2 regions of the Micromonospora sp. NPDC005367 genome follow, and region 2 is predicted to be linked to the other one. Evidence: riboswitches for the same ligand, from Rfam matches in the RefSeq annotation. Region 2 holds a riboswitch; the other holds the start of a gene.
What was found. Region 2 has a riboswitch for cobalamin ahead of ABZS42_RS03140 (ribonucleoside-diphosphate reductase subunit alpha). Riboswitches for the same ligand answer to the same signal wherever they lie in the genome.
Positions count from the first base shown of each region.

Region 1: linked by a shared signal. The riboswitch ahead of cobN (cobaltochelatase subunit CobN) and the one ahead of ABZS42_RS03140 (ribonucleoside-diphosphate reductase subunit alpha) in region 2 are both predicted to bind cobalamin.

Region 1 covers NZ_JBEXFP010000011.1:143,047-149,741, reverse strand. Annotated here, with positions in the region: gene cobN (cobaltochelatase subunit CobN) at 1-2,720, opposite strand, end outside; cobalamin riboswitch at 3,058-3,187, opposite strand; gene ABZS42_RS11055 (hypothetical protein) at 3,322-3,465, shown strand; gene ABZS42_RS11050 (hypothetical protein) at 3,533-3,868, opposite strand; gene ABZS42_RS11045 (hypothetical protein) at 3,981-4,664, shown strand; gene ABZS42_RS11040 (MFS transporter) at 4,886-6,130, opposite strand; gene ABZS42_RS11035 (phospholipase) at 6,356-6,695, shown strand, end outside.
Region 2 covers NZ_JBEXFP010000003.1:77,532-84,226, reverse strand. Annotated here, with positions in the region: gene ABZS42_RS03140 (ribonucleoside-diphosphate reductase subunit alpha) at 1-1,587, opposite strand, end outside; cobalamin riboswitch at 1,709-1,927, opposite strand; cobalamin riboswitch at 2,182-2,354, shown strand; gene ABZS42_RS03135 (energy-coupling factor ABC transporter permease) at 2,382-3,059, shown strand; gene ABZS42_RS03130 (energy-coupling factor ABC transporter substrate-binding protein) at 3,056-3,376, shown strand; gene cbiQ (cobalt ECF transporter T component CbiQ) at 3,377-4,120, shown strand; gene ABZS42_RS03120 (ATP-binding cassette domain-containing protein) at 4,114-4,959, shown strand; gene nhaA (Na+/H+ antiporter NhaA) at 5,118-6,695, shown strand, end outside.

The DNA of each region.
Region 1 (6,695 bases), on a different contig from region 2:
CGGCGGGAACGGTCGTCCCAGGTGGGGCGGCAGCCGATCAGCGCGAGTACCTCGGCGATGTCGTCGCCCTGGGTACGCATGGCGCTGGTGCCCCAGACGGTGAGCCCGACCGAACGCGGGTACTCGCCGGTGTCGGCGAGGTGCCGCGCCAGCAGCGAGTCCGCGAGGGCCACCCCGACGTCCCAGGCGTTGCGGCTGGGGATGGCTTTCGGGTCGACGGAGTAGAAGTTGCGCCCGGTGGGCAGCACGTTGACCAGGCCACGCGTCGGCGAGCCGGAGGGCCCGGGCGGCACGAACCGGCCCGCCAGGGCGGCCAGGGTGTGCGCCAGTTCGTCGGTGGTCCGGTCGAGCCGGGGCACCAGCTCGGTGGCGGCGAAGCGCAGCAGGGCGGTCACGTCCGGCAGGTCTCGCGCGGTGACCTCCGCGACCGTCGCGTCGACCTTCTCGGCGTCCCAGCCGAGGGTCTCCATGCCGGCGACGAGCCGGCGGGCGAGGGCCTCGATGAGGTCGACCGCGTCGGCGGCGGTGACGGCCGGCCCGGCCACCGTGTCGGTCAGCGCGGCGGGAACGTCCAGCCGTTCGCCCGGCGCGGCGAGCAACTCCGCCTCGTCCAGCCCGTAGCCTGCGGCCAGGGCCTGCCGCAGCCCGGGCAGGGCACGACTGCCGCCCCACACCTGCGGCGCCCGCAGCACGGCGAGGACCAGGTTCACCCGGACGTCGCCGGCCGGCACGGCGGCGAGCACGTGCAGACCGTCGCGGATCTGCACATCCTTGACCTCGCAGAGGTACCCGTCGAGGTGGAGCACGAAGTCGTCGAAGTCCTCGGCCGTGGGCATCTGTTCGGTGTGCAGGTCGTGGTGCAGCTCGGCGGCGCGCACGAGCTGCCAGATCTGCGCCTGCACGGTCGGCACCTTGGCCGGGTCGAGAGCCTGCACGGTCGCGTACTCGTCGAGCAGCTGCTCCAGTTTCGCCAGGTCGCCGTACGTCTCGGCCCGCGCCATCGGCGGTACCAGGTGGTCCACGACCACCGCGTGCGCGCGGCGCTTGGCCTGCGTACCCTCCCCGGGGTCGTTGACGATGAACGGGTAGACCAGCGGCAGGTCGCCGAGGACGGCGTCCGGGGCACAGTCTGCGGCCAGCCCGAGGCCCTTGCCGGGCAGCCACTCGAGGGTGCCGTGCTTGCCGAGGTGCACCACCGCGTCGGCCCCGAAGCCACCGTCGGTGGGCGGGGCGGCCAGCCACCGGTACGCGGCCAGGTAGTGGTGGCTGGGCGGCAGGTCGGGGTCGTGGTAGATGGCGATCGGGTTCTCGCCGAAGCCGCGCGGTGGCTGGATCAGGAGCACCACGTTGCCGAAGCGCAGCCCGGCCAGGACGACGTCACCGCCGTCGGTGTACAGCTCGCCGGGCGGCTCGCCCCAGTGCGTACGCATCCGTTCGCGCAGCGGCGTCGGCACCTCGTCGAACCAGCGTCGGTAGACCTCGCCGGGCACCCGCGCCTCGGCGGCGGCGAGCTGCTCGGGGGTGAGCCACTCGACGTCGTGGCCACCGTTGGCGATCAGGGCGTGGATCAGGGCGTCGCCGTCGTCCGGCGGTGGCGCGTCGCCCAGGTCGTAGCCGGCGTCGGCCAGCGCCGCCAGCAGCTTCACGGCTGAGGCGGGGGTGTCCAGGCCGACGGCGTTGCCGACCCGGGAGTGCTTCGTCGGGTACGAGCTGAGCACGATCGCGAGACGCTTGTCGGCGTTCGGCAGCCGGCACAGCCGGGCCTGCCGCACCGCGATGCCGGCGACCCGGGCGGCACGTTCCGGGTCGGCGGCGTAGACGGAGAGGCCGTCGGCGTCGATCTGCTTGAACGAGAACGGCACGGTGATGATCCGGCCGTCGAACTCCGGGACGGCCACCTGCATGGCGGCGTCCAGCGGGGTCAGCCCGGCGTCGGAGCCGGCCCACTGCTCCCGGGTGCTGGTGAGCAGCAACGCCTGCACCACCGGTACGTCGAGCGTGGCGAGCGCGCCGACGTCCCAGGCGTCCTCGTCGCCGCCGGCGGAGGCGTCCGCGGCCACCGCGCCGCCGGCCGCGAGCACAGTGACGAGCAGCGTGTCGCAGCGGGCGAGCAGCGCCAACGGTCCGGCGCCCTCGGTCAGGCCACGCAGCGATCCGCAGTAGACGGGCAGCGCGTTGGCGCCGGCCGCCTCCACCGCGTCGGCGAGCGTGTCCACGAAGGCGGTGTTGCCGGCGAGCGCGTGCGCCCGGTAGAAGACGATGCCGACGGTCGGCCGGCCCGGGTCGGTGGCCCGGTCGCCGTGGACGCCGTACGCCGGGGTGGGCGCGGGCGGCGCGAAACCCTCGCCGGTGAGCAGCATCGTGTCGGAGAGGAACCGGGCCAGCTGGGCGAGGTTCTCCGGGCCGCCCTCGACCAGGTACGCCAGGGACTGCGTCACCACTCCGGCGGGCAGGGTGGAGGCCGCCATCAGCTCCGCGTCCGGCGTCGGCTCGCCACTCAGCACGACCGTCGGCACACCGGAGGCGAGCACCGCGGCCAGGCCGTCCGGCCACGCCGGCCGGCCGCCGAGCAGCCGTACGACGGCGACGTCGACGCCGTCGAGCAGCGCGGGCACGGACTCGGCGTCGACGCGGGCCGGGTTGGCCAGCCGGTAGTCGGCGCCGCTGGCGCGGGCGGCGAGCAGGTCGGTGTCGGAGGTGGAGAGCAACAGGGTACGCACGGATGACTCCGGAGAGTGACGCCCGGTCGCCGTAGTGACGGTCGGGCTGAGGGGTGGTTGGCACGGGGCTCAGCGGAGGCGGCGAGCCGGCCGGGGCCGGCGGTTCACCGTCGACGTGGCGTAATGGTCAACCGGCGCGCGAGGGTGTGCCGACCGATGCTCCGATGTGGCCGGTCGGCGTGGCGATGCCGGGATGGGTGGCGCGCCGGGCACGATGCGGCGGGGGCGCGCTGATGGTTGCGCGCCGGTCACGGCGATCGCCGCCGGCGCTGTGGACGCGGTGCGTCATCGGGTCCTCCTCGGGTTTCCACGCCCTGGGGTCACATCCCGACGGCCGAAGTATCCTGGCTCCCGGATCGACGCTCACCCCCGGCCTTCCAACCGTGCACGCACGGCCGTGACTCACGAGGGGGGATCACTCCCCGGTGACAGTGGCGGGACCGCGCCGGAATCGCACCGGCTTCCTTCACTGCCGTCAGGCCGCGAATGCTGCCACACCGGTCCCGGCCGGTCAACGCCACCCCGACGAGGCGACCAGCGCCGGATTGCTCCCCGAGCGCCGCCGAGGGCGGGGCCAGCGCGTAAGGTCGCCATCATCGGCATGCGGTTCCAGCACCTCGCCGGACGGGTGTGGCTCTGCCCCGGAGATCCGGACCCGGCGGCCGTCCAGGCCGGCGTCGCAGTGGTGGCCGACGAACACGGCAGTGTGATGATCGGTACGTCTCCAGCCACGGCGAGCCGATGACCCTGGCGCAGGCCCGCTCCGCGGCGAGCGCCGACTGATCGGTGCCGACCGGCCCCGGAGCCCGCCGTCAGCGGAGCCGGCGCTCGGGGTGGGCCCGGTTCCAGACGCGCATCCGCTCCGGGTAGCCGGTTCGGGCGGCCTCGTACAGCGGGACGGCGTGCCGCCGCGCGATGGCCGCCGCCGCGCGGGGCGATCCGGTACGGCGGCGGATCCACTCCCCGTCGTAGGCGACCGCCACCACTGTGGTGTCGGTCGCGGTGGTCTCCGGCTCCAGGTAGAACTCGACGCCGCGGCGGCTGGCGATGAACGCCTCCAGCGCGGCTAGGTCGTCCCGGGTCGCCTCCCGGTCGAGCTTCGTCGGGGTCCCGTCAGCGGCCCGGGGCCGCCGGTTGAACCAGCCCATGCCCGGCTCCTCTCCCTCGGCGTCCCTCCAGTTCAGCACCACTACCTGTCAATACCCTGCGAGCCCGATGGGAGGACGCTGGCCGCCGTGGGCAGGCGGTTAGAGTCGGGCGGTGTCCGGAGACCGGGCGTCGGCGGCCCGGAACAACGCCGAGTGGTGCGACATCGTCGGCGCGGCTCACGGCCTGCCCGGCCGCACCGACGCTGACGCCTGGTCGGTGCCGCGCCGCTCCCCGCGCTGGTACCCGGACGCGGTCACCCTGCGGTCCGGCGTCGCCGCCGAGTCGCTGCTGGGCCGGATCGACCCGGGGCCGGGCGCGTCGGTCAAGGACAGCTTCGCCGACCTCGACCTGCGACCGTACGGCTTCCGGGTGCTCTTCACCGCCGACTGGATCCACCGGGCGGCCGCTGACCGGGCGACCGATCCGACGGGTGAGTCGGGATCGCAGCTGACCCTGGTCGGCACGCCGGACGAGCTGGCCACCTGGGCGGCGGCCCACGGCGGCGGTGAGCTGTTCCGCCCGGCGCTGCTGGACGACCCCCGGGTCACCGTGCTCGCCCGGTACAGCGACGACGGCACGGTCACCGGCGGCGCGGTGCTCAACCGCAGCGGCGCGGTGACCGGCGTGTCGAACGTGTTCAACGTCGCCGACGACGTATCGCCGATCTGGGCGGGGCTCCGCGCCGCCACGGACGGTGCCACGTTGGTGGGCTACGAGGCCGGCGACGACCTCGCCCCGGCGCTGCGGGTCGGTTTCCGCACGGCCGGGCCGCTGCGGGTCTGGGTACACGACTGACCCGCACCGGCCCGCCCGCGCCTCCGACGCCATTTCCCCGACAACGGTGATATCTGAGAGGCATATTCATGCCTCTCAGATATCACCGTCACGCGCATCCTTCGGACCGAACGCGGCCACCCTCACCGGCGTCCCCCCGGACCAGACGCACCCACCCTCACCCGCCTGCGGCGCCGAGCGGTGTGGCCGGCCGCAGCCGGAGTCGGGCCGGACCGCCCGGGTCAGGCCGCGACGGTCGGGCGGGGCTTGCGCATCACCGGGACCAGCGCCAGCGCCGGCACGAGCAGCAGCGGCACCACGAGCAGCGCGTGCAGGATGCCGACCCGGTCGCCGAGCATGCCGAGCAGCGGCGGCCCGCCGAGGAACGCCGTGTAGCCGATCACCGCGACGACGCTGACCCGTACGGCCGCCTTCTCCTCCTCGTCCGCGGCGGCGCTCATGCCCACCGGGAAGCCCAGCGACGCCCCGATGCCCCAGAGCGCGACCCCGACGATGGCCACCGGCCCGGAACCGGCGAGGACCGCGAGGACGGCCCCTACCGCCGCGAGCAGGATCGCCACGATCAGCACCCGCACACGGCCCCACCGGTCGAGGGCGATCGTGCCGACGGTGCGCCCGAACGTCATGCCCACCACGAAGACGCCGAAGACCGCGGCGCCGGCCGCCTCGCTGAGGTCGTGGCCGTCCACGAAGGCCACCGCGAGCCAGTCGTTGGCGCTGCCCTCGGTGAACGCCATCACCAGCACCAGCAGGCCGATGAGAAGGGTTCGCGGCTCCCGCCACACGGCGAGCAGGGTACGGCGCCGGGCCGCCGGGCCGGCCTGCGTCGCGGCGCCGACTCCGGTCTCCACCGCCGGCAGGAAGAGCCCGGCGGCGTACAGCGTGCCGGCCAGCACCAGCACCGCGATCACGGCGAGGTGCGCGCCGACCGGAACGTCGAGCCGCGCGGCGCCGGCGCCGAGGCCCGCCCCGGCCACCGAACCGAGGCTCCAGGCGGCGTGGAAGCGGGGCAGGATCGTGCGGCCCAACCGCCGCTCGACCGCCGCGCCTTCGACGTTCATGGCCACGTCGCAGGTGCCGGAGCCGTAGCCGAAGGCGAACAGGCCGACCGCGACGCCGAGCGCCGAACCGGTCAGGCCGGCGGCCAGTCCCGCCCAGGCGAGGCCGAGCGCCACCACGAGGGTGGCCAGCCGTACCGACCGGGCGGTGCCGAGCCGCTGGGTCAGCAGCCCGGCGGTGGGCATCGCGAGCAGCGCGCCCGCCGAGACGGCCAGCAGGAGCAGCCCGAGGCGTCCGGCGCTGAGCCCCAGTTCCTCGCGGGCGGCGGGCACTCGGGAGAACCAGGTGGCCACGGCAAGACCGTTGAGGGTGAACACGATGGCCACCCCGTTGCGCGCGGCCCGCACCACCCGGGGCACCGCCGACGTGGTCGCCGGATCGGCGGGGGATGCGGTGGCGGCACTCACGGGAGCCTTTCCCTTCCATCGGACGGCGTCTCGGCTCGATCGCACACCTGAGAACGCTCTCACCACAAGCCCGTTCCGACCGTACCGCCCGTCATACCCGCAAGGGAGCCCCGTGATCGTTGCCGGCGGAGCGGCAACGGGGCCGAGGCGGCGGGGCGGGCGGTTAATCGGCAACCCGGCGGGTAACCGGCGCGCACATCCGCCGACAGCGAGGAGCGGTGACCCGTGTCCGAACCCGCGCCGCCGCACCGGCAGCCGGAGGAGATCCACCGGCACGGTCGGCTCACCGCCCGACCCGGCCTGCCGGTCGGTCCGGCCACCATCGGCCTGATCCCGATGACCGACGCCGACGGCAGGCCGCTCGCGCTGCTGTACGCCCCGGCGCGGTCCGAGGACCGGCCGTACCGGCTGGTGGTGATCATGCACGGAGCCGGCGGGTCGGCACGCCAGGGGCTGGACCTGCTGCTACCCGTCGCGGACGCGCACCACCTGCTGCTGCTCGCGCCGCAGGCCGCGGCGAGCAGCTGGGACCTCATCGCCGAGGGGTTCGGGACCGACGTACGCC
Region 2 (6,695 bases):
TCGCAGGGTGAAGAACGCGTCCTGCAGTCCCATCAGGCCCAGCCCGACCGGTCGCCAGCGCGGATTCGACGCCGCCGCCTGCTTCGCCGGGTAGTAGTTGATGTCGATCACCCGGTCCAGGAACAACACGGCGGTGCGCACCGTGGACCGCAGCCTCTCCCAGTCGACGCCGTCGGCGCTGACGTGAGCGCCGAGGTTGACCGAGCCCAGGTTGCACACCGCGGTCTCGACGTCGTTGTTGACCTCGAGAATCTCGGTGCACAGGTTGGACAGGTGGATCGTGTTGCCCGGTGCGCCGGTCTGGTTCGACAGCCGGTTGGAGGGGTCCTTGAACGTCATCCACCCGTTGCCGGTCTGCGCGAGGGTGCGCATCATCCGCCCGTACAGCTCCCGGGCCTTGACCGTCTTGACGGCCTTCTTCTCGGCCGCGCGGTACGCCTCGTCGAACTCGTCGCCGTACAGGTCGGGCAGCTCCGGCGCCTCGGTCGGGTCGATCAGCGACCAGTCGCTGTCCGCCTCGACCCGGCGCATGAACTCGTCCGGGATCCAGTTGGCCAGGTTCAGGTTGTGGGTACGCCGGGACTCCTCACCGGTGTTGTCGCGCAGCTCGAGGAACTCCTCGATGTCCGGGTGCCACGGCTCCAGGTAGACGCAGGCCGCGCCCTTGCGCCGGCCGCCCTGGTTGACCGCGGCGACGCCCGCGTCGAGGGTCTTCAGGAACGGCACGATGCCGTTCGACCTGCCGTTGGTGCCGCGGATCAGCGCGCCCCGGCCGCGTACCCGCGACCAGGAGATCCCGATGCCGCCGGAGAACTTCGACAACCGTGCCACCTGGTGGTAACGCTCGTAGATCGAGTCCAACTCGTCGCGGGGCGAGTCGACCAGGAAGCAGGAAGACATCTGCGTGTGCCGGGTACCCGAGTTGAACAGGGTCGGCGAGCTCGGCAGGTACGCCAGCGACGACATCAACCGGTAGAACTCGACCGCCTCGACCGGCGTCTCGGACAGCCCGCAGGCCACCCGCAGCAGCCAGTACTGCGGTGTCTCCACCATTAGCCGCGACTCCGGGTGGCGCAGCAGGTACCGGTCCGCGACCGTACGCAGGCCGAAGTACTCGAACCGCAGATCACCGGCCAGGTCCACGGCCTCGTCGAGCACGCGAGCGTTGCGGGCCACGAACGCGGCGGTGTCGTCACCGATCAGACCCAGGCCGTGGGCGTACCGGATGGACTGGCTGAAGCTCGTCACGTCCTGCCCGCGGACCTCCTTGTCCACGTACGCGGCCAGCAACCGTGCCGCCAGCCTGGAGTACTGCGGCTCCTCCCCGATCAGCTCGGCCGCCGTCTGGATGGACAGCTTGTCCAGCTCGGCGGTGGTCGCACCGTCGTAGAGCCCGCTGATCGTCTTCGTGGCGACCCGCAGCGGGTCCACCTCGTCCAGATCGCCGACCCACCGCTCGACCGCTTTGACGATCTTGTTGACGTCCACCGGCTCGGTGTCGCCGTCGCGCTTTTGCACCCGCATCGCCTGCCGGCGCTGCTCCGGCGCGTCCGAACCGGACCCGGACCTCTCCCGCACGACCGTCATGCCGCCTCCTCGACTGTCTCCGATGGCCTCGGGCACGCGGGAGAACGCCAGGGCGACGGCGGGGTGCGCCGGTCCACTTGATGGCGTCGGTCGTCCCACGCGACCTCCGACCGCCGTCCGCGAACGCGTACGGCGCGCTGGCAGGTCTTCGGACTCGCGGGCGTGACCGGGACACCCGGTCGCCTACTGGCCGTCGCTTCCCGGGCCGGCAAGGCCCAGTGCTTGATGACGGCGTTCGTTCCCACTCACCGCTGCGGGGCAGTCCCGGATTCGCACCGAGTTCCCTCTTGCCTCGGCCACACCGTGCAGGTGCGACCGAACCAGCTGCGTGGGACACCATATATGCCGCCGTCCTTGGGACGGCAACACTAGATGTTCCGTCAGGGTGTCGTCTTTCTCACCGTCGCCGGATCGCGTCGCGCGACCCGCGACCCGGCGTCGCCCACCGGCGGCCACGCCCGGCTCGGGCCGTACCCGGCGGGTGTGTCGCCCTTGGAAGGACGTGGACCGGAGCCGACGCCGCGCCCCGTGAGCGGCGAGGCGGCGTAGGTCACCCGCGCCCCTCGGCCGCTTGCACCGCTCGGCGGTCGCCCGATAGCCTCTCGCCGTCAAGGTGCACGGGAAGCCGGTGGGATACCGGCGCGGCCCTCGCCACTGTGACCGGGTAGCGATCTCCGAAGACGCCACTGGGCCCATCCGGGTCTGGGAAGGCCGGAGTGAGCGTCGATCCGGGAGCCAGGAGACCGGCCTTGACAGTGATCTCATCCACGAGGTGCTGGAGAGGAAGGTCGTCGATGCATATCGCCGAGGGGTACCTGCCCCCGGTGCAGGCCGCGGCGTGGTTCGCGGTGTCCGCACCGTTCGTCGTCCATGGCAGCCGGGCGCTGGTCCAGCAGGTTCGCCGGGACCCGGAGACGAAACTGCTGCTCGGAGCGGCGGGAGCTTTCACGTTCGTGCTGTCCGCGCTGAAGATTCCGTCGGTCACGGGCTCGTGCTCGCATCCAACCGGCACCGGACTGGGCGCGGTGCTTTTCCGGCCGCCGGTGATGAGTGTGCTGGGCGGCATCGTGCTGCTCTTCCAGGCGGTGCTGCTGGCCCACGGCGGGCTGAGCACGTTGGGCGCCAACATCTTCTCGATGGCGATCGTCGGGCCGTGGGTCGCGTACGCGGTGTACGCGCTGATCCGCCGGGTCGGTGGCGGCCTGGACGTGGCGGTCTTCGCCGCCGCGGCGCTGGGTGACCTGGCCACCTACTGCGTCACCAGCGTCCAGTTGGCGCTGGCGTTTCCCGATCCGGCGACCGGGTTCCTCGGCGCGTTGGTGAAGTTCGGCGGCATCTTCGCGCTGACCCAGATCCCGTTGGCCATCAGCGAGGGGCTGCTCTCCGTGCTGGTGGTACGGCTGTTGGCCCGGGTCAGCGGTGACGACCTGCGCCGGCTCGGAGTGTTGCGGACGCCGGCGGTGCAGGCGTGAAGCGCTTCTCCCGGGTCAACCTGCTCCTGCTGCTCGCGGTGCTGCTCCTGGCGGTGGCGCCGGTGGCGCTCGGACTCGGATCGGGCGACGAGCCGTTCGCCGGGGCGGACGCGCTCGCCGAGCAGGCGATCGTCGACAACCACCCCGACTACGAGCCGTGGTTCTCCCCGATCTACGAACCACCCTCGGGTGAGGTGGAGTCGGCGCTGTTCGCCCTACAGGCCGCGCTGGGCGCCGGCTTCCTCGGCTACTACTTCGGGGTCGCCCGCACCCGGCAGCGGCTGCGGGGTCCCGCCACGAAGCCGCCGCGCGCCTAGGTGTTCGCCCTCGACATCGCGGCGCACACCGGACCGTGGCGGTCACGGCACCCCGCGGAGAAGGCGATGCTGTCGCTCGGGCTGCTCGCCTGCGCGGTGGCCCTGCCGCCGTGGCCGGGCGCGTTGTTCTCGGGCGGCGCGGCGGCGGTGCTGCTGGTGGGGCCCGCCCGGGTGTCGCCGGCCGTGGTGCTGCGGGCGGCGCGGGTGCCGTTGCTGTTCGTAGCCACGTCGACGGTGCCGCTACTGGTCACCATGCACGCGCCGGCCCGGCTGACGGTCAACGCCGCGGGCGTCGTACCGGCGGCGCAGACGGCCGGCCGGTCGGTGGCGGCGCTGATCTGCCTGCTGCTGTTCAGCGCCACCACGCCGCTGTCCGACGTGCTGCCGAGGCTGCACCGGCTGGGAGTTCCCCCGGCCGTCACCGAGGTCGCCGCGCTGACGTACCGGATGCTCTTCCTCCTTATGGACAGCGTGCGCGCGGTCCGGGAGGCGCAGGCGGCGCGGCTCGGCTTCCGGACCTGGCGCACCGCCTACCGGTCGCTGGCAGGGCAGGCGGGCGCGATCTTCGTGCGGGCGTTCAGCCGCGCGCGGCGCCTGGAGGAGGGATTGGCGTTGCGTGGATACACCGGTTCACTGGCCGTGCAGGTGGAGGCCCGGCGGATCTCGGCGCCGTTCGTGGCGGCGACCGTGGGGCTGCTCGTGCTGATAGTCGCGGTGAGCGCCGTGGTGGGGTGGCGGTGGTGAGCGACCCGCTGCTCGAGTTCTCCGCGGTGCACTTCGCCTACCAGCCGCAGCGTCCGGTCCTGACCGGCGCGGACCTCCGCGTGACAGCGGGTCAGCGGCTGGCCGTGGTCGGGCCCAACGGCGGCGGCAAGACGACCCTGTTCCGGCTCGCCGCCGGCTCGCTGACGCCAGGCGCCGGCCATGTCGCGATCGCCGGCATCCGGGTTCGGCACGACCGAACGGGTTTGCGAGCGGTACGACAGCAGGTGCAACTGGTGTTGCAGGACCCGGACGACCAGCTCTTCTCCGCCAGCGTCCGTCAGGACGTCTCGTTCGGGCCGGTCAATCTCGGGCTGGCTCCGGAGGAGATCCGGCGGCGCTGCGACGAGGCGTTGGCGGCGCTCGGGGTGACGGCGCTCGCCGAACGCCCGACCCACCTGCTCTCCTACGGTCAGCGCAAACGGGTGGCCATCGCCGGGGCGGTCGCGATGCGGCCCCGGCTGCTCATCCTGGACGAGCCGACCGCCGGGCTCGACCCGGCCGGGGTGGAGGCGCTGCTGCGGACGTTGGACGACCTGCACGCCGGCGGTACGACCGTGGTGCTGTCCACCCACGACGTCGACCTCGCGTTCCGCTGGGCGAACGCGGTGGCGGTGGTCGCCGGCGGGGGTGTGCGGATGATGCCGGCAGCCGAAGCTCTGGCCGACACCGGGCTCCTCGCCGCGGCGGATCTGCTGCCCGCCTGGGCTCCGCTGGTGCACCAGGTGCTCGACCGCATCCCGGGGCTGGCCGGGGCCCGCCCCGGCTCCGCCGCCGATCTCGCCGCGCTGCTCACCGCCGAGGCGCGAGCAGGTGGGTGACGGGCGGCCCGCGCGCCCGGGTCACCGGTTGACCGGCTCGTTCGGCAAGGCACCGCGGAGCGGGCGCCGGGTGCATTCCGCCGAGTCGCCCCTGCCGGCCGGTTACGGTGAATTGCCCGATTCCTGAGCGGCTGACGAGACGGTCGAGGAGACACGCGATGACGAGAGGCGCGTCCCGCTCACCGTGGTCGGGTCAGACCACCTGGGTCGGCCGGGTCGACGCCTCGCTCCGCTCCTTCCTGCGCACCGAGACCGGTAGCGCCCGAGTGGTCGTGGTCGCCACGGTGGCCGCACTCGTCTGGGCGAACCTGGGCCCGACGTCGTACGAGTCGTTCTGGCACACGCCTTTCTCGGTGCAGGTCGGCGAGTGGACCCTGTCCCGCGAGCTGCGCAGCTGGATCAACAGCGGGCTGATGACCTTGTTCTTCCTGGTCGCCGGGTTGGAGTTGCGCCGCGACTTCGACATCGGAGAACTGCGGGAGCGACGGCGGTTCACGTTGCCGCTGCTGGCCGGGCTCGGCGGCATGCTCGTGCCCATCGTGATCTATCTCGCGTTCAACGCCGGCACGGCGACCGCGAGCGGTTGGGGCGTGGTGATGGCCACGGACACCGCGCTCGCGCTCGCCACGCTCGCCGTCCTCGGCCCGCGTTTCTCGGACCGGCTGCGCGGTTTCCTGCTGACGGTCGCCGTCGTCGACGACGTGGTCGCGATCGTGGTGCTGGCGGTCGCCTATCCGGAACATCCGTCGCCGGCGGCGCTGCTCGTCGCGGCCGGGATCTTCGCCGTCGTCGTGCTCGCCCGGACGGTGGGTCTCCGGTACGGGCCGGTGTACCTGCTGCTGGGGGTGGCGGCGTGGGTCGCGGTCTCGGTCTCCGGTGTCGATCCGGTGGTGGTGGGCCTCCTGATGGGCCTGCTCACCTACGCCTATGCTCCCGGCCGGGTCGAACTGCAACGGGCCAGCGACCTGTTCCGCCTCTTCCGCGAACAACCCACCCCGCAGTTCGCCCACTCCGTGCGGGCCGGGCTCATCGCCGCGTTGTCACCGAACGACCGGCTGCAACACCTGTACCACCCGTGGGCGAGCTACCTGATCGTGCCGCTCTTCGCGCTGGCCAACGCCGGCGTCGTGATCGACGGCGAGCTGCTGGCCCGGGCCGCCACCTCGCCGGTCACGATCGGTGTGGTGGTGGCGTACGTGCTCGGCAAGCCGGCGGGGATCATTCTCACCTCGCGTCTGGTGGCCAGGCTCACCCACAACCGGCTCCGGCCGCCCGTCGGCTGGGCCGCCGTGACCGGCGTCGGCACGGTCTCCGGCGTGGGTTTCACCGTCGCCCTCCTGATCGCCTCCCACGCGCTGAGCGGTCCCGCCCTGGACGAGGCGAAGCTCGGCATCCTCGTTGCGACGGTGGTGTCGTCCGTCGTCACCTGGTCGGTGTTCCGGCTCGCCGCCCGGCTGCCGGAGGCACGGCGCGCCCGCGCGCTGCTCGGCAGCGCGGACGAGATCGTCGACCTGCTGGTCCCGGTCCGGACCGACCGTGATCACATACGTGGGCCGGCGGACGCCCCGGTCACGGTGGTCGAGTACGGCGACTTCGAGTGCCCCTACTGCGGGCAGGCCGAGCCGGTGGTCCGGGAACTGCTGGCCGAATTCACCAACATCCGGTACGTGTGGCGACACCTGCCCCTCACCGAGGTGCACCCGCACGCCCAACTCGCCGCTGAGGCCGCCGAGGCG